4 regions of the Streptomyces sp. SYSU D01066-1 genome follow, and region 3 is predicted to be linked to each of the others. Evidence: riboswitches for the same ligand, from Rfam matches in the RefSeq annotation. Region 3 holds a riboswitch; each other region holds the start of a gene.

Region 1 (4,533 bases), on a different contig from region 3:
GAGGTACAGGAGGTCGCCAAGGCCCGCCTGCGCCCCGACAACCGCGCGGTGCTCGTCTACGAGCCCACCGCCCCCGCAGCCGACGCCGACGCCGACGACGCCACCGACGAGAACGAGGAGGCGGCCAAGTGACCGAGCTCGCCACCATGGACTTCCACCCCCGGCCGCAGGCGGGCGAGCCCAAGCCCTGGGCCTTCCCCGCCCCCGAGCGCGGCACGCTCGGCAACGGCCTCACCGTCCTGCGGTGCGACCGCCCCGGCCAGCAGGTCGTCGCCGTCGAGCTGTTCCTGCGCGCCCCCCTGGACGCCGAGCCGGCCGGTCTCGACGGCGTCGCCACCATCATGGCCCGCGCCTTCTCCGAGGGCACCGACAAGCACTCCGCCGAGGAGTTCGCCGCCGAACTGGAGCGCTGCGGGGCCACCCTGGACGCGCACGCCGACCACCCCGGCGTCCGGCTCACCCTCGAAGTGCCCGCTTCCCGCCTCGCCAAGGCGCTCGGCCTGGTCGCCGACGCCCTGCGGGCCCCCGCGTTCGCCGACAGCGAGATCGAACGCCTGGTGCGCAACCGGCTCGACGAGATCCCGCACGAACTGGCCAACCCCTCGCGCCGGGCCGCCAAGGAGCTCTCCAGGGAGCTGTTCCCGGCGGACTCCCGGATGTCCCGTCCGCGCCAGGGCACCGAGGAGACGGTCGCCGGCATCGACTCCGCGGCCGTCCGCGCCTTCTACGAGAAGCACGTCCGCCCCGCCACCGCCACCGCCGTGGTCGTCGGTGACTTCACCGGCGTCGACCTCGGCGCGCTGCTCGACGACACCCTCGGCTCGTGGACGGGCTCGGCGGCCGAACCGCGGCCCGTGCCCCCGGTGACCGCCGACGACACCGGCCGCGTCGTCATCGTGGACCGCCCCGGCTCCGTCCAGACGCAGCTGCTGATCGGCCGTACCGGTCCCGACCGGCACGACAGCGTCTGGCCCGCCCAGGTGCTCGGCACGTACTGCCTGGGCGGCACCCTCACCTCCCGCCTGGACCGCGTCCTGCGCGAGGAGAAGGGCTACACCTACGGCGTCCGCGCCTTCGGCCAGGTCCTGCGGTCCGCGCCCGACGGCACGGGCGCCGCGATGCTCGCCATCAGCGGCTCCGTCGACACCCCCAACACCGGCCCGGCCCTCGACGACCTGTGGAAGGTGCTGCGCACGCTCGCCGAGGGCGGGCTCACCGACGCCGAACGGGACGTCGCCGTGCAGAACCTGGTGGGCGTGGCGCCGCTGAAGTACGAGACCGCGGCGGCCGTCGCGAGCACGCTGGCCGACCAGGTCGAGCAGTACCTGCCCGACGACTACCAGGCGACGCTGTACCAGCGGCTCGCCGAGACCGGCACGGTCGAGGCCACCGCGGCGGTCGTCAACGCCTTCCCGGTGGACCGTCTGGTGACCGTCCTGGTGGGTGACGCGGCGCGGATCAAGGAGCCCGTCGAGGCCCTCGGCATCGGCGAAGTCACCGTGGTGAGCGCCGAGTAGCGGCACGCGCGCGTGGGGCGGTTCCGGCGACCTTCGTGCCGCCGGAACCGCCCTGTGTCCGAATGGGGTGGATTGGTGCAGAGGTTGCCCGTCTGCCCTGTGGGATGGACAACAAAAACCGTGATGCGTTTGAGTCTTGAACCGACGCCCGCTTAGCGTCTCCCCGGCTGTCCGTCAGGCAGTGCGCCGCACCCGCGGCACCGGACAGTCATCGCCGAGTCCCCGTACGGCGCGAGCCAGGGGAGCCGGGGACCCACCAGTCCCTGGGGTGAATCGGACGCCCGCGCGCAGCGAGGGGGCCCGTAGGAGACCTTCCTGCTCCGAACCCGTCAGCTAACCCGGTAGGCGAGAGGGAAGGAAAGGACCAGCCTCTACATGGCGTTCACGCGCGCCACCGGCAAGCACCGCCGTCCCGGCCGGGTACACCGCACCACCGTCCGCGCGGCCGGGGTCGCGACCCTCACCACCACCGGCGTCATCGGCACCCTCACGGCCCCCGCGTTCGCCGCCGAGCCGTCCCCCCAGGACACCGGCCTCACCCCGGTCATCACCCTCGGCGACTCGGTGGCCGAGGAGGTCAGCGCCCAGGCCGCCGCCCAGCGGCAGGCCGCCGAGGACGCCGCCGCCCGGGAGCAGGCCGAGCGGGCCGCCCGCGAGCGGGCCGCCGAGGCCGCCGAGCAGGCCCGCGAGGACCAGGAGCGCGCCGCCCGCGAGGCCGAGCGCAAGCGCCTGAACACCTACGTGGCCCCCATCAGCGGCTCCTACGTGTCCACCGCGTACCGGGCCAGCAGCGGTCTGTGGTCCTCCGGCACGCACACCGGCATCGACTTCCACGCCGCGTCCGGCACCGCCGTCCGCGCGGTCGGCGCCGGCACGGTCGTCGAGGCCGGCTGGGGCGGCGCGTACGGCTACCAGGTCGTGATCAAGATGCACGACGGGACGTACACCCAGTACGGCCACCTGTCGTCCATCGGCGTCTCCGTCGGCGAGACGGTCACCCCCGGCCGGCGGATCGCCCTCTCCGGGGCGACCGGCAACGTCACCGGGGCGCACCTGCACTTCGAGGCCCGCACCGGGCCGGAGTACGGCTCGGACATCGACCCGGTGGCCTACCTCCGCTCCCACGGCGTCACCGTCTGACGCCCCGCGGCACGGCACACCCGAAAGCCCCGGCTCCCCGAGCCGGGGCTTTCGGACGTTAAAGGTGACCAAAAACAGACCAAAAACAGCCAGGGAAACCGCCCCCCCGTCGGAAAGCGCGGCGCATTGCAATAGAGTCACTGAACACGCGTCAATCGTCGACGTTTCACGGGGATTAAGGCGGAGGTCGGTCATGCGTATTCCGGCGCATTCGGTGTGCACGGCGATCCGGGACGACATCGTCGCCGGTGTCTACGAGCGCGGCAGCCGGCTCACCGAGGAACTCCTCGCCCGGCGCTACGGCGTCTCCCGCGTCCCCGTGCGCGAGGCCCTGCGGACCCTGGAGGCCGAGGGATTCGTGGTGACGCGGCGCCACGCGGGCGCGTGCGTGGCCGAACCCACCGAACAGGAGGCCGCCGACCTGCTGGAGATGCGGCTGCTCCTGGAGCCGCTCGGCGCCGCCCGGGCCGCCCAGCGGCGCACCGAGGCCCATTTGAAGGTGCTGCGCGGCCTGGTGCGGCTGGGCCAGGAGCGGGCCAGGCGGGGCAACAGCGACGACCTGCGCTCGCTGGACGGCTGGTTCCACGAGACGCTCGCCCAGGCCGCCGGCAGCGCGGCGATGACCTCGACGCTGACCCGGCTGCGGCACCGGATCGCCTGGATGTACACCGTGGAGGCGCCCGCCAGCCCGGTCGACACCTGGGCGGAGCACGGCGCGATCGTCGACGCCGTGGCCCGGGGCGACGGCGAACGCGCCCGGTCGCTCACCGCGCTGCACACCGAGCGGTCGACGGCCGCGCACCGCCTGCGCCCCGCCCCGGGCGCCGACCGCGCGGAGCGTGTGAGGAACTCGCAACGTGCCGTAAACATGCCGAGCCTGCGGTATTAACACGGACGCCGTATACAAAGAGGAGTTATTCAGCGGGGTATTTTTCTGCTGCCGTTTCATTACCGTCCCCGTGTCTTTTCCGCCGGGGAACGCGGCTGGTTCACGGTGCCCGGGTACCGGGTGCGGAAAACACGGAAGCCGTGCCGGCCCCGAAGGACCGGCACGGCTCGCCCCGGGGCGCGCGACGGCTCAGACGGTCTCCGGAAGCTCCTCGAGCCCCTCGGCGACCAGCTTGGCCAGGCGGTCCAGCGCGGCGTCCGCGCCCTCGGCGTCCGACGCGAGGACGACCTCTTCGCCGCCCTGGGCGCCCAGACCCAGAACGGCCAGCATGGAGGCGGCGTTGACGGGGTTGCCGCCGGCCTTGGCGATCGTCACCGGGACGCCGCTGGCCGTGGCGGCCCGGACGAAGATGGAGGCGGGGCGGGCGTGGAGGCCCTCGGCCCAGCCGACGTTGACGCGGCGCTCAGCCATGTGTTTCTGCCCTTCGGTCGTGCAGGCTTGTCTAGACCAGTCTTCCATACGGCGCTCCCGCCGGACGGCCCCCTTCGGCCCCGGGCCGCTGTCGTACCCGAGCCGTACGCTGGGCCCCATGCAGACCGCGTCGGACCGGCACGAGTACCCCGCCCACTGGGAGGCGGACGTGGTGCTGCGCGACGGCGGCACCGCCCGCGTGCGCCCCATCACCGCCGACGACGCCGAGCGCCTGGTCAGCTTCTACGAGCAGGTCTCGGACGAGTCCAAGTACTACCGCTTCTTCGCGCCCTACCCCCGGCTGTCCGCCAAGGACGTCCACCGCTTCACGCACCACGACTTCGTGGACCGGGTGGGACTCGCGGCCCTGGTGGGCGGCGAGTTCATCGCCACCGTACGCTACGACCGGATCGGCGCCGGCGGCACGCCCGCGCACGGGCCGGCCGACGAGGCGGAGGTCGCCTTCCTCGTCCAGGACGCCCACCAGGGACGCGGCGTGGCCTCCGCGCTCCTGGA
Region 2 (4,533 bases), on a different contig from region 3:
AGCCCTCGGCGTACTCGCGGGCCAGCTTGCGCTGGGCGCGCTTGTCGGCCTCGGAGTCGGGGACCGGGTCCGCCTTGGGCGCCTTGACGAACTCCTGCGGGTCGACGCAGGAGATCGGCGCCGACTTGCCGACGCCGCGCGGGTCGAAGCCGACGAAGTCGTAGGCCTCGGCGGTCTTGGCCCAGATGGGGTTCTTGGCGGTCACGCGGGCCGGGAAGCGCAGGCCCGAGCCGCCCGGGCCGCCGGGGTTGTAGATGAGGGCGCCCTGGCGCTGGGCCTTCGTGCCGGTGTTGCCGATGCGGTCGACGGCGAGCTTGATCTGCTTGCCGTACGGCTTGGCGTAGTCGAGCGGGACGCTGACGTAGCCGCACTGGATGGGCGCGGGCAGACTCCAGTCGGCGGGGCAGTCCTGCCAGTCGATCCCGGCCTCGGCGGCGCGGGCCGCGGCGACGGCGGCGCCGTACGCCTGCCGGTCCGCGGTGCTGCTCCCGTGCCGGGCGGCCGGGCCGGCGACGGCCGCGGGCGCGGTGACGGCACCGGCCGTCAGCAGCCCGGAGACCAGTACCCCGGCGGTGCCGAGCGCGGCCGTGCTCCGCTTCAGTCGTCTCATCCTCAAGTGGACCTCCCCGTACATCCTTGCGATGGATACGGGGATCCTCCCGGCTGTGGGTTCGCTGAGGACAGGGGCGCCCCGACTTCTTTGCCAATCCGATAAACGGCACCACTCGTTCGATCGGCGGAGTACGGTCCTCCGCCCCGGTCGTGGCCGGCCGGCGCCTCGTCCGGCAGTCGGCGCGGGCGCGGCGTGCCGGGGGCCAGGGCGGTGACCAGGGCGGCCGGTCCGGTGAGCGGCAGCACCGCCGCGCCCTCCCCGGCCGTCCGGGCCGACGGCGGCCGCTCGGCGGACTCCGGCCGTACAGCGGCGACTTGGCCGACGGCGTGCTCTCCCGTCGGCACCGCGGGGCCGTTCCGGTCGGCCGGAGCCGCAGGCTGGTCGCACCGGCTTCCGTTCACGTCAGGCCGCCCGGGACCGCTTCCCGTCGTCCGGAGCCGCTTCCCGGACATACCTCCACCCGCGCGGGCACGGACGCCGACCCGGCCCGCGCGGGCGTGCGCTGACGCCGGTGCCGGTTGCGGCGGGCGCTCCGGGTTCCGTATCGCGGGGGCCGGCCGAAGCCTGAGCGGGCCGAACGGCGTACCGCCTATCGGCGTAGATTCACCTCCTGCTCCGGGACCGTCCGGCTTGCGCAACGCGCCTGTTCCGTCGGTGAAGTGACCACTGCGCCGCAGGTGGGGAGGTCGTCGGTCACGGCGGCGCTGGTCTGGACAGCGGACCGTCCACCCGAACGGATGAGTGGTGAGTAACAACACAAAGTCCACGTTCCGTTGGGATTTTTCCCCTTCGGTGCGCCAAGATCCCTGACTGACGACAAGACCCCGCCGCAGCGGCGGGGCGATCCGGGCGGACGCCGAGTCCTGCCGCCGCCCGGATGACCGGTCGACAGGAGTGGATCGGCAGGAGTGGAGGACCCGAGCAAGACGGGTCGCCGGCCCGGTCACGCCATGACCGGAGCCGAGCAGCCCTTGGGGTGAAGCCGCACTCGTGCGGCCGGGCAACTTCGCCAGCCCGAATCCGACAGGTCATCCTTCACAGGCGGCTGACGAAGGGTTGCGCATGACTGCGCTCAATCGTGTCCCGTCGCTCATGGTCCGGGCCTCCGCGGCCTCGGCCCTCACCATCGCCGCCGTGGGCGGTTCGATCGTGGTCCCCGGCGTCGCCTCCGAGGCCGCCGCGGCCACCCATGCGACCAAGGCGCTGAAGATCGCGGCCTCCAAGAAGGGCGCCCCGTACCGGTACGGGGCCACCGGGCCGTCCCGCTTCGACTGCTCCGGGCTGACGCTGTACTCGTTCAAGAAGGCCGGCAAGAAACTGCCCCGCACGGCGGCCCAGCAGTACAACCGGACCCGCCATGTCTCCGCCTCCAGCCGCAAGGCCGGCGACCTGGTGTTCTTCCACTCGGGCCGCAGCGTCTACCACGTGGGCATCTATGCCGGGAAGGGCAAGATCTGGCACGCCCCGAAGACCGGTGACGTGGTGCGGCTGCAGAAGATCTGGACGAAGAACGTCTGGTACGGCCGGGTGAAGTGATCCCCCGGGGGGTGTTCCGCCCACCCCGCCGGGCGGAACACCCCCTCGGGTGCGTACGGGCCCGTACGGGTCGGTACGCACCCGCACAGGGCGTCTCCCCGGACGCGTACGGCCCCGTACGGACCGGCAGGCGTCCCCACGGGGGTGCCACGGGGGCGCGGGGGCAACGCAGGGCGTACGGGGGCACGCAGGGGCGCGCAGACGCCCACAGGCCGTGGCGCGGGCCCGGCCGGCTGTCCGTTCGGCGTGACCGGCCGCCGCTCCCGCCCCGTGCGCGAGGCGGCCTCGACGCCGGTCCCGCGCGGACACGGGGACCACGGGGCCGCCCGCCGGGCGGGCCCGTGGTCCCCGGCGGGCGTCCGCCCCGTCCGCTCCGTCACCGTCGCCGGTTCCGCCGGACCGTCGCCGGGAGCGGCTCGGCCGGGGGCGTCCAGGGGAACTCCACGGAGACGGTCTTGCCGCCCTCCCGGGTGGGGCGGACCCTCAGGCGCCCGCCGCATTCGGCGGCGAGGCAGCGGATGATGACCATGCCGCGGCCGTTGTCCTGCTGGACGGCCGCGGGCAGACGCTTGGGGAAGCGCGGGTGGCTGTCGGTGACCCCGATGCGCAGGTACTCGTCGCGGTCGAGCGTCAGGTCCACCGTGAAGGTGGGTGACAGTCCCCGGGTGTGCTGCACGACGTTGGTGGCCAGTTCCGACACGATGAGCCGGATGGTGTCGGACACTTCCGTGTCCGCGGACAGCCCCCACTCCGCGAGCGTGCCGACGACGTAGGTCCGGGCGGCGGACACCGAGGCGGGATCGCTCGGCAGAGTGACGGATGCTTCCAGGTGGTCTGCCATGGCGACGTCGTCCCTTTCCGACGGGACCGCAGCCCACACGGAGCGGATGGTTCGAGTACGGTCCCGGACTGTGCTTGGTCGCCAGAGTGCCATCACCGCGCCGGTGACGGGGGGCGATCCACCAAGACGTGCATATATCTGTCGCTCGAAGCGGTGAACTCCGCGACCGCGGACCCTTTTCGCGCGACTCACAAGGAGTGAAGGAGTTGGCCCATGCGGCACGGTCCCGTGGTGCGCCGCCGGAAACTGGGTGCCGAACTGCGCGCGCTGCGCACGGACGCCGGGATCACCAGCGGCGAGGCGGCCCGGCTGGCGGGATGGCACCAGTCGAAGGTGAGCCGGATCGAGACCGGGACCAGCGGGGCGAAACCGGACGACGTGCGGTTACTCCTGGACGTCTACGGCGTGGCCGACGCCCAGTTGCGCGAGGTCATCCTCGCCCTGGCGGGATCCGAGGACAACGGCGGCAGGCAGCACTGGTGGCACCCCTACCGCGGCGTGCTGCCGCCGGCCTACCGGGACTTCATCAGCCTGGAGTCCCAGGCGAGCACGATGCGCACCCTGGAGACCACCGTGGTCCCCGGCCTGCTCCAGACACCGGAGTACGCCCGTGCGGTGACCCGCGCCGCGATGGACAAACTGCCGGAGGAGCGCATCGACGCGCTGGTCGAGGTGCGGCTGACCCGGCAGGACGTGCTGCGCTCCCCCACGCCCCTGCGCCTCAGTGCCGTACTGGACGAGGCGGTGCTGCGCCGGACGGTCGGCGAGCCGGGAGTCATGGCCCGCCAGCTGGAGCGGCTGGTCGACGCGGCGCGGCTGCCCCATGTCCGGCTCCAGGTGCTGCCGTTCGCCGCCGGAGCCCATATCGGCGTCACCGGGCCTTTCGTTATCTTCTCTTTTTCGAGCACTTCTGATCTAGACGTGGTGGTTCTCGACCACTTGACGAGTAGCCTCTATCTGGAACGGAAAGAAGACCTGGAGGCCTACACCGAGGCCTTCAACGCCCTTCAGGTTCACGCCCTTTCGCCCGACGACTCATTGGATCTCATCGCCGCGACCGCGGCCGGCGCGTAAGGAGGCACCATGTCAGCACCTCCGCGGCACGTCCCTTCCAGCACCCGACTGCACGGGGTGCGGTGGCTGCGCAGCAGCTACAGCACCGGAGCCAACAACTGCGTGGAGACGGCCCGTCCGTCGGCCGGCCCCTGGGCCGGACTCCTCGCCGTGCGCGACTCCAAGGATCCCGCCGGACCGGCACTGCTCGTCTCCCCCGAAAGCTGGAGCGGCTTCACCGCCGGGTTCCGCCGGAAGTAACCCCCTGCGGCAGCCGACGACGCACGGCCGTGTCACGCCGACTCATGGCCGCGTTTCGCGGATCGTCCGCACCGCACGTCCGACCTGAGCCTCGGTGAGGTCCGCACGGGCGGCCAGCCTGAACCGTGAGATGCCGTCGGGCACGGAAGGAGGACGCGAGCACCCCACGGCCAGGCCGGCCGTACGGCAGTCCGCCGCCCCCGTACGGCCCGCGCCGGAAACGGCGCGC
Region 3 (4,533 bases):
AGGGACATGTGGTGAACGACCTGCTCTTCCGCCGCGTACCGCATCCGGCGCGGCAGCAGCCGCAGAACCAGGACCGACCGCCGACCGGAGTCTGAGGCCCGGGCGGCACCCCCGTCTCGTCAGGACCGATGCCGTGGCCACCAGCTCCCCGTCCCCGCCACCGCAGTCGTCCCCGCCGCCGGTCCCGCCGCAGTCACCACCGTCCCGGCCGTCCCCGCCGCAGTCACCACCGTCCCCGTCACCGGGCCCGTTTGGCCACGGGGACGGCGGCCCGCGCTGGTGGCGGCGCCGCTGGGTGGGCTACGGCGCCCTGACCACCCTGCTCGCGCTCTGCGGTCTGGCCATCCTGGCCCTGGTGCGCGAGCAGACCGGCACAGAGGGCTTCCTGGTCGGCCTCGGCCTCGCCGTACTGCCGGTCCCGCTGCTGCTCACCGCCTTCCGCTGGCTGGACCGGGTGGCGCCCGGCCCCTGGCGGAACCTGGTGTTCTGCTTCGCCTGGGGCGCCTGCGCGGCGGCGCTGACCGCCATCGTGGCCAACAGTTTCGCGACCCGCTGGATAGCGACGGCCACCGCCGATCCGGCCGGCGCGGACACCTGGGGCGTCACCGTGATAGCCCCGGTCGTGGAGGAGTCCGCGAAGGCCGCCGCCCTCCTGCTGGTCTTCCTCTTCCGCCGGCGCGACTTCACCGGGCTCCTCGACGGCGTCGTCCTGGCCGGTTTCACCGCCACCGGCTTCGCGTTCACCGAGAACATCCTCTACCTGGGCAACGCGTTCGGCACCGACCAGCTCACCGGCGGCAGCGGCATCGCCTCCGTCACCGCGGCGACGTTCTTCGTCCGCGTCGTCATGTCGCCGTTCGCGCACCCGCTGTTCACGGTGCTCACCGGCCTCGGCTTCGGTCTCGCCGCCCTGCGCGGCGACCGCCGCCGGGCCCGGCAGGTCCTGCTCCCCCTGGCCGGCCTGCTGCTCGCGATGGGCGTGCACGCGCTGTGGAACGGCTCCTCGGCCCTCGGCGAGTACGGCTTCTTCGTCGTGTACGGGACGTTCATGGTCCCGGTGTTCGGGCTGCTGACCTGGCTGGCGGTCTGGTCCCGGCAGCACGCGCTGGTCGCCGTACGCGCCGAACTGCCCGCCTACGCGGCGGCCGGCTGGCTGGCCCCCGCGGAGCCGTACGCGCTCGGCTCGATGCGGGCCCGGCGCGTCGCCCGTTCCCACGCCCGCCGCCACGCCGGGAGGCAGGCGGCGCGGACGGTGGCGGAGTACGGGGCGTACGCGAGCGAACTGGCGTTCCTGCGGCACCGGGGCCGGCTCGGCCGGGCGGGCGCCGACTTCGCCGTACGGGAGCGGGCGTTGCTGCGCGAGCTGTGGCGCCGCCGGGAGACGGCACGCCCGGCACTGGACCACGCGGCGCGGGCCACGGCCCCGCCGGTCCCGGTGACCACCCCACCGTGGCCGGTGCACAGCACATACAGCGCGTATGGCACGTACGGCGTGTATCGCACGCACCACATGTACGGCACTCATGGCGCGTACGGCACGTACGGCCACCCGGCGCCGGCACCGCACCCGCACCCGCACCCGCCGCACCCGCACCCGCACCCGCCGTACCTGCACCACCCGCACCCGCCGCACCGCCCGTGAACCGGCAGCCCTGACGTCGGGGGGTCGCCGTCAGGACCGCCGGGGATCAGGTGCCCCGGGCAGGGGGACGGCTCAGGGGTTGAGGCCCTTGCTCTGCAGCCAGGCCATCGGGTCGACGCCGGAGGTGGAGCCGCCCGGGTGAACCTCCAGGTGGAGGTGGGCGCCGGTGACGTTGCCGGTGGCGCCGACGCGGCCGATGACGTCACCGGTGCTGACCTTCTGGCCGACGCTGACGCTGATCGAGGACTGGTGGCAGAACCACACCTCGGTGCCGTCGTCGAGGGTGAGGATCGTGCGGTAGCCGTAGGAGCCGGCCCAGCCCGCCTCGGTGATCGTCCCGGAGTGCACGGCCTTGATGAGCGTGCCGGTGGGGGCGGCGAAGTCGAGGCCGGTGTGGTAACCGGAGGACCAGTAGGCGCCGGCCTGCCCGAAGGTGGAGGTGATGGTGTACGAGGAGGTCGGCAGCGCGTACTGCTTCGCCAGCTTGGCGAGCCGTGCGGCCTCGGCCTTCTTCGCGGCCTCCGCCGCCGCCTTCTTCTTGGCGGCGGCGGCCTTGGCCTCGGCCTTCTTCTCGGCCTCGGCGGCGGCCGCGGCGGCCTTCTTCTCGGCGGCGGCGGCGGCCTCTTCGGCGGCCTTGGTCTCGACCTGGTCCTGCTGCTGCTCGGCCTGCGCCATGATCCGGGCCCGGAGCGACTCGCCGGCGGTGGCGGTGGTCTCCCCGGTGCCGTCGGAGGCGACGGCGGCGATGCTGCTGAGCGGGGTGGCCGAACCCGCGTCGGCCGCGTCCCCGGCGGAGTCGTCGTCCGAGATGATCGAGCCCACGGACGGCAGGTCGGGCATGGAGATCGACACCGGCGGCTTGCCGGTCTGCGCGCTGGCCATGCCGCCGGCGCCCACGGCGGCTATGACACCGACGCCGAGGACGGTGGAGCTGCGGGCCAGTCCGCCGCGCTGCTTGGCGACCCGGTGCTTGCCGCGCACGGGACGGACGGTGTCGGCGGTGGGGTTCCACTCCTCGAAGGGGCCCTCGTCGGGGCGGAAGGCGCCGTATCCGAAGGTTGCGGAGTCGTGCTGGTTCGGCACGAACGGGGCCTCGGGGGCAGGCCGGTTGGACGCCACGTGGGCGTGCTCCTTTCCTTCCGTCTCCGCCTACCGGGTTAGCTGACGGGTTCGGAGCGGGAAGGTCTCCTACGCGCGTATACGGGCCGTGTCTCCACGGCCGGATACGCCCGATTCACCCCAAGGTGGTGGTTCCCCGGTTCCCTTACGGGATTCGGCGCGTGCGCACGGAGCCGCCTTCTGTGACGGCTGGGACGACCGCGCTGCGTTATCGAACGTTAATAGAAGCGGGGTGCTGTTTCCAAGCCGTTCCGCTTGATCATTAAACTCTCCGGGCGGAATCAAGGCCGCGTGAACGGCCAAAACGGGGCGAGTTGACCTCGTTTCAGTACACCAGGCCGACGATCGGCACCGCCCCTTGGAACTGACCGTGCGTCAATTGTTATGCGGAGGGCTTTCGCGCCGTCACCTTCGGTGATGACGGGGGTCGCTCGGATCGGGCCGCCGTACGGCGAGCAGCGCCATGTCGTCCGCCATGCCGCCCCCGGAGTGCCGGCGCACGTCCTCGGCGAGCGTGTCCAGCAGGTCCCCCGGACGCCGGAACCGCCGGCCGCTGAGCCGCGCCATCGGATCGTAGAACTCGCCCCGGGCGTCCCGGGCCTCGGTCACCCCGTCGGTGTAGAGCAGCAGCGTGGCACCGGCGGGGAAGGCGGCCTCCTCCGCGCGGTCCGGCCACACGCCCAGCTCCCCCATGCCGAGCGGCAGCGCCGCGTCCCGGGCGCTCAGGGTGCGCAGGCTGCCGTCGGCGTGGCACAGCAGGGGCGGCGGATGCCCCCGGTTGACGACGCGGACCACCCCGTCGCCGTGCGGGAGTTCGACGAGGACGGCGGTGGTGAACCCCTCGAAGGCGTCCAGGCCCTCGCGCCGGGCGCCCTCGCGGGCCAGCGCCCGCTCCAGCCGCTGTGCCACCGCCTCCAGTGTCGGCTCCTGTTCGGCGGCCTCCCGGAACGCCCCGATCACGACGGCGACGACGGCCACCGCGCCCATCCCCTTGCCCCGCACGTCCCCGACGATCATCCGCACCCCGCGCGGGCTGTCCTGCACCGCGTACAGGTCGCCGCCGATGAAGGCGTCCGCCTGCGCCGCCTCGTAGCAGGCGGCGATCTCGAAGCCGCCGAGCCGTTCGGCGGGCTCGGGCAGCACCGCGCGCTGGGCCGCCTCGGCGATCTCGCGGGCGGAGGCGAGCCGCTCGTCGTTGCGGCGGACCTGGGCGTTGACGAAGACGGCGAGGCCCGCGACCACCGCGATGGTGACCAGCTCGGTGACGGAGTCGACCTGGTGGGCGACGCCGAGGCCGAGCTGGAGCGCCATGACGACGGCGACGGTGACCGCCCCGGTGAGCACGGTGCCGCGCCGCGAGTAGAGCGGGGCGGCGGTCAGGGGCGCGGCGGTGTAGAGGGGACCGGCGGTGAAGTACCGGGGGGTGAGCAGGTCGTAGGCGGTGCCCACGGCGATCAGCAGGAGGGGCAGGAGGCGTACGAGGGCCGTCCGGGCGCCGTGCCGCGGCCGGTGCCGGCGGCCCCGGGCGGGCGGTACGGGCACCGGGGCGTCACCGGGGCCCAGGTCGGACACCGGGGCGTCACCGGGGCCCAGGTCGGACACCGGGGCGTCACCGGGGCCCAGGTCGGACACCGGGTCGCCGGGCAGCCGGTCGCCGGCCCCGGCGTACGGCCCCTCGTCCACGTCACCAGGCCGCACCCGCCCGCCTCCCGCCACCCATGTACGCAGCCGCCGCTTGCCGTCCCGCCCGTCCAGGGTTCCCGGCGCGGGGG
Region 4 (4,533 bases), on a different contig from region 3:
CGGAGTCGGCGAGCGCGGGGACCAGCCCGATCGTCGCCGCCGCGACGCCCACCACCGTGACCGGGACGACGTACCGCGTGGCCCTGCGCCGTCCCGTCCCGCGCTCCTCGGTCTCGGATCCGGATCCGGATTCGTACGGTGTCATGTGCCCTACCTCCGTCGTAGGCGGCGGCTGTCCGCGGCCTCGCACCAGTCCACCCTGAGCCGCCATTCTCACCCGAATCGGTGAGGATGTGTTGTTTTCCGTGATGACCATCTGACCAAATCGGCCATCGGGAAGCGTCAGACCGCAGGCTCAACTCCGCCTACTGCCGCGGGATGACACGCGTACGCGGAGGGCTCCCCCAGCCGTAGGGGAAGCGGAGTCCGGAGGGGCTCAGCCGGCCCGGTGCACCACCGCGTCGCACAGCTCCACCAGCGCGGTCTTCGCCTCGCACGCGCGCAGCGGGGCCAGGGCCGCGCGGGCCTCCTCGGCGTGGCGGACGGTGTCCCGCCGAGCCTGCTCCAGGGCCGGGTGGGCGCGCAGCAGGCGCAGCGCCTCGGCGTGCCGGGCGTCGTCGGTCAGGTCGGAGGCGAGCAGCTCGCACAGGGCGAGGTCCTCGGCGAGCCCCAGCCGGGCGGCGCGCTCGCGCAGCCTCAGGACCGGGAGGGTGGCGATGCCCTCGCGCAGGTCGGTGCCGGGCGTCTTGCCGGACTCGGTGGAGTCGGAGGCGATGTCCAGCACGTCGTCGGCGAGCTGGAAGGCGACGCCGAGCCGCTCGCCGTACTGGGTGAGGACGTCCACGGCCCTCTCGTCGGCGCCGGACATCATCGCGCCGAACCGGCAGGCGACCGCCACCAGCGAGCCGGTCTTGCCGCCCAGCACGTCCAGGTAGTGGTCGACCGGGTCCCGGCCGTCCTGCGGGCCCGCGGTCTCCAGGATCTGGCCGGTGACCAGCCGCTCGAACGCCAGGGCCTGTACCCGGACCGCCTCCGGACCGAGGTCGGCGAGGATCTGCGAGGCCCGGGCGAAGAGGAAGTCGCCGGTCAGCACCGCGACGGAGTTGTCCCAGCGGGTGTTGGCGCTGGGCACCCCGCGCCGTACCGCGGCCTCGTCCATCACGTCGTCGTGGTACAGCGTGGCGAGGTGGGTCAGCTCCACGACCACGGCCGAGGGCACCACCCCGGGGGCGTAGGGGTCACCGAACTGGGCCGCGAGCATCACCAGCAGCGGCCGGAACCGCTTGCCGCCCGCCCGCACCAGATGCTGGGCGGCCTCCGTGATGAAGGGCACCTCGCTCTTGGTTGCCTCCAGCAGTCCTTCCTCGACTGCCGCCATTCCGGCCTGGACATCGGCTTCCAGAGCCTGGTCCCGCACGCTCAGCCCGAACGGCCCGACGACGGTCACGAGGGGTCTCCTGTCTGCTGGTGTCTACTCGCGGCTACACGGCTGGTCGATAGGTCGCTGCCATCACTCAAGTCAGCGTATCCGGTCACGTTTCGATCACCGATAGCGCCCACCGTTGCAGGACGGCCGGTATCAGATCATGAACTGCATGTTCTTGATCAGGTGATATGAGTGGACATAGATCGACTTCATGGAGCGTTCGGGACGCGCCGGTGCCGCGATTCCGCCCGCACCCCTCGGGGACCCACCGAGCCTTTGGGAACCCCCGAAGCTCCTTGAGGATCCCCGAAGCTCCTTGAGGGCCCCCGAAGACCTTTGGGAACCCCTGATCCCAAGAGGCCGCCCGAAAGGCTCCCCGGGCCCCAGCGGCGCCCCGTCAGGCTCCCCGGAGCCCCGCACCCCACCAGACCCCGACATCCCGCCGGCCCCAGCCCCCGTCACAGTCCCCGGGGTCCCAGAGGACCCCGCCGGGCCCCGGCGCCGATCCGCAAGACCCCGTCGAGGGTCCGCCGGGAGCCCATCGAAGATCCCACCACTCCCCCCGACACCGCGCGCCCCGGGAACGTCACCCATTCGATCCACGGACCCCCGTCCCCGCCCCCGGGCGGGCCAGGGGCGGGCCCGGGGGCACTCGCGCCGACGACCCCAGCCGCCCTCGGTCAATAAAAACCGAGTTGGCGCTATTGCCTGATTTACCCCACTTGCCGGCGCCAGTGAGTTGACTCACGCCGCCGCCCGGCCGCGCGCGGCTGCCCGCACGCCCCGCATCCCTTTGCGCCACAAGCCAGTTGACCCTTGGCACCCGCAAAGGATCAAGTACCCCAAATGCCCCAGAACAAGATCAATATGCACGTCAGGTGATTCCCGCACTTGTTCCGGACATGTGCTGTCGCATACGTTCCCGGCCTGTCGAGCGGACGCCGAATCCTGCCACCGCCCGACGCACACCCATCCGACTCATTCACGGCAGGAGCGGGGGACCCAGGTAGGTCGCCGCGCCGGTCACCGGACGTCACCCGACGTCACCGGAGGACCGGAGCGGCTCGGGGTGAAGCCGGGCCCGACAGGGCACGGCCGGGCACCTCCCCGCCCGAACCCGACAGCTCACCTCGCAGGCGTATGGAGAGGAACGCACCATGCCCGCCAAGGCCCTCCGGCACGCCGCCGGCGCCAGCCGCCTCGTCCGCAAGCTCGCCCTCGCCGGTGCCGGCGCCGCCGTGCTGGCGCTGCCGATCGCCGGCGCCGCCGGCGCGTCCGCCGCCCCGGCCGCCACCCCCGCCGTCGCCGACTCGGCCACGGCGACCACCACGGCCGCCCTGACCGCGGCCAGCGGCTACAGCAACACCCTCGACGGCTGGATCCGCCAGTCGCTCGACATCATGGCCGAGAAGGGCATCCCGGGCACGTACGACGGCATCTACCGCAACATCATGCGGGAGTCGTCCGGCAACCAGTTCGCCATCAACAACTGGGACATCAACGCCATCAACGGCACCCCGTCCAAGGGCCTGCTCCAGGTGATCAAGCCGACGTTCGACGCCTACCACGTCGAAGGCACCTCCTGGGACATGTACGACCCGGTCGCCAACATCACCGCCGCCTGCAACTACGCGGCCGCCCGGTACGGCTCCATGGACAACGTCTACAGCGCCTACTGAGCCCCGCCGGGGCCCGGAACACGCCTCAGCTGAACAGCCGTTCGAGGACGACGGCCACGCCGTCGTCCTCGTTCGACAGGGTGATCTCGTCGGCCACCGCCCGCAGTTCCGGATGGGCGCCGGCCATGGCGACGCCGTGGGCCGCCCACCGGAACATCGGGATGTCGTTGGGCATGTCCCCGAAGGCGACCGTCCGCCGCGGGCTCAGCCCCAGCTGCTCCGCCGCCAGCTCCAGACCGGTCGCCTTGGTCACGCCGTACGGCTGGAGCTCGACCGTCCCCGGCCCCGACATCGTGACCGTCGCCAGCGACCCGACCACCGCGCGGGCCGTCGCCGCCAGCTCGTCGTCGGACAGGCGGGGGTGGCGCAGCAGCACCTTGCTGATGGGCTCCGCCCACAGGTCGTCGCGCCGGCCGACCCGCACCGCGGGCAGCGTGGGGTGCGGCATCAGGTACCCGGGCTCGATCAGCGTGAGCCCCTCCACCCCGTCCTGGTCGACGGCGGCGTACACCTCCCCCACCTCGGCCTCGATCTTGCCGAGCGCGGTCTCGGCCAGCTCCCGGTCCAGGGTGACCGACCACAGCAGCCGGTCCGCGGCGGCGTCGTACACCTGCGCGCCCTGGCCGCACACCGCGAGCCCCCCGCAGCCGAGGCCGCCGAGGAGCGCGCGCACTCTCGGCGCCGGACGCCCCGTCACCACCAGGTGGTGCGCGCCGGCCCCGGTCACCCGTGCGAGCGCGGCGAGCGACCGCTCGGAGACGGTGTCGTCGCCGCGCAGCAGCGTTCCGTCCAGATCGGTGGCGACGAGGGCGTATGCGGTGGGGTCCATGATCAGAGAATACGGACACCGCGCGCCCTCGACTCACCGTCGTCGGGCGCGCGCACTCGACGCCGATGTCCGGAACCTGACGCATCACCGGCTAAAGGCGGTTGAAGCGCTGTGCACCGGTTGGCAGCAACATGCTCCGCTCTCTACCGCTCCGAGGGACCCCAGGGGTACTTTCCTTCTGTCCAGGGGGACTTGATCGGGGGGTCGGGTTGAGCAGCGGACGCATTCGTGTGCTGAGGCCGGAGGAACTGGGCGAGGGGGAACGGGAGCACTGGCGGGAGCTGCGCGCCAAGTCGCACGCCCCCCGCAACCCCTTCATGGAACCGGAGTTCACCCAGGCCGTGGGCCAAGTCCGCCCGACGGCGCGGGTGGCGGTGGTGTACGAGGGCGGCGAGAGCGCCGGTTTCCTGCCGTACGAGCGCGGACCGCTGGGGCAGGGACGCGCCATCGGTCTGGGGGTGTCGGACTGTCAAGGGGCGGTATGGCGCCAGGGGCCGCTCCCCGACACCCGGCGGCTGCTGCGCGCCTGCGCGCTGTCGAGCTTCGCCTTCGACAACCTGGAGGCGGGCCAGGGGCTGTTCACGCCGTACGCCGCCGCGCGGTACGCCTCGCACGTCATCGACGTCGCGAACGGCTACGAGGCGTACGAGACCGCGCTG

What was found. A riboswitch is a leader RNA that binds a small molecule or an ion and turns the genes downstream of it on or off. The one in region 3 is predicted to bind cyclic di-AMP.
Region 1: linked by a shared signal. The riboswitch ahead of ACY1JF_RS16630 (M23 family metallopeptidase) and the one ahead of ACY1JF_RS28250 (M23 family metallopeptidase) in region 3 are both predicted to bind cyclic di-AMP.
Region 2: linked by a shared signal. The riboswitch ahead of ACY1JF_RS21755 (C40 family peptidase) and the one ahead of ACY1JF_RS28250 (M23 family metallopeptidase) in region 3 are both predicted to bind cyclic di-AMP.
Region 4: linked by a shared signal. The riboswitch ahead of ACY1JF_RS00650 (transglycosylase SLT domain-containing protein) and the one ahead of ACY1JF_RS28250 (M23 family metallopeptidase) in region 3 are both predicted to bind cyclic di-AMP.

What each region holds. Positions count from the first base shown of each region.
Region 1 is NZ_JBUDHV010000015.1:31,302-35,834, forward strand. It holds gene ACY1JF_RS16620 (M16 family metallopeptidase) at 1-132, shown strand, start outside; gene ACY1JF_RS16625 (M16 family metallopeptidase) at 129-1,517, shown strand; cyclic di-AMP (ydaO/yuaA leader) riboswitch at 1,720-1,880, shown strand; gene ACY1JF_RS16630 (M23 family metallopeptidase) at 1,893-2,657, shown strand; gene ACY1JF_RS16635 (GntR family transcriptional regulator) at 2,851-3,546, shown strand; gene ACY1JF_RS16640 (HPr family phosphocarrier protein) at 3,736-4,017, opposite strand; gene ACY1JF_RS16645 (bifunctional acetate--CoA ligase family protein/GNAT family N-acetyltransferase) at 4,136-4,533, shown strand, end outside.
Region 2 is NZ_JBUDHV010000025.1:43,804-48,336, reverse strand. It holds gene ACY1JF_RS21760 (alpha/beta hydrolase) at 1-610, opposite strand, end outside; cyclic di-AMP (ydaO/yuaA leader) riboswitch at 1,540-1,672, shown strand; gene ACY1JF_RS21755 (C40 family peptidase) at 1,676-2,149, shown strand; gene ACY1JF_RS21750 (ATP-binding protein) at 2,526-2,990, opposite strand; gene ACY1JF_RS21745 (helix-turn-helix domain-containing protein) at 3,204-4,064, shown strand; gene ACY1JF_RS21740 (DUF397 domain-containing protein) at 4,074-4,304, shown strand; partial or broken gene ACY1JF_RS21735 (8-amino-7-oxononanoate synthase) at 4,347-4,533, opposite strand, start outside.
Region 3 is NZ_JBUDHV010000043.1:44,748-49,280, reverse strand. It holds gene trmB (tRNA (guanosine(46)-N7)-methyltransferase TrmB) at 1-95, shown strand, start outside; gene ACY1JF_RS28255 (PrsW family intramembrane metalloprotease) at 296-1,642, shown strand; gene ACY1JF_RS28250 (M23 family metallopeptidase) at 1,715-2,761, opposite strand; cyclic di-AMP (ydaO/yuaA leader) riboswitch at 2,774-2,931, opposite strand; gene ACY1JF_RS28245 (PP2C family protein-serine/threonine phosphatase) at 3,167-4,459, opposite strand.
Region 4 is NZ_JBUDHV010000001.1:136,728-141,260, reverse strand. It holds gene ACY1JF_RS00660 (LolA family protein) at 1-145, opposite strand, end outside; gene ACY1JF_RS00655 (polyprenyl synthetase family protein) at 377-1,387, opposite strand; cyclic di-AMP (ydaO/yuaA leader) riboswitch at 2,331-2,519, shown strand; gene ACY1JF_RS00650 (transglycosylase SLT domain-containing protein) at 2,524-3,045, shown strand; gene ACY1JF_RS00645 (HAD family hydrolase) at 3,071-3,874, opposite strand; gene ACY1JF_RS00640 (GNAT family N-acetyltransferase) at 4,105-4,533, shown strand, end outside.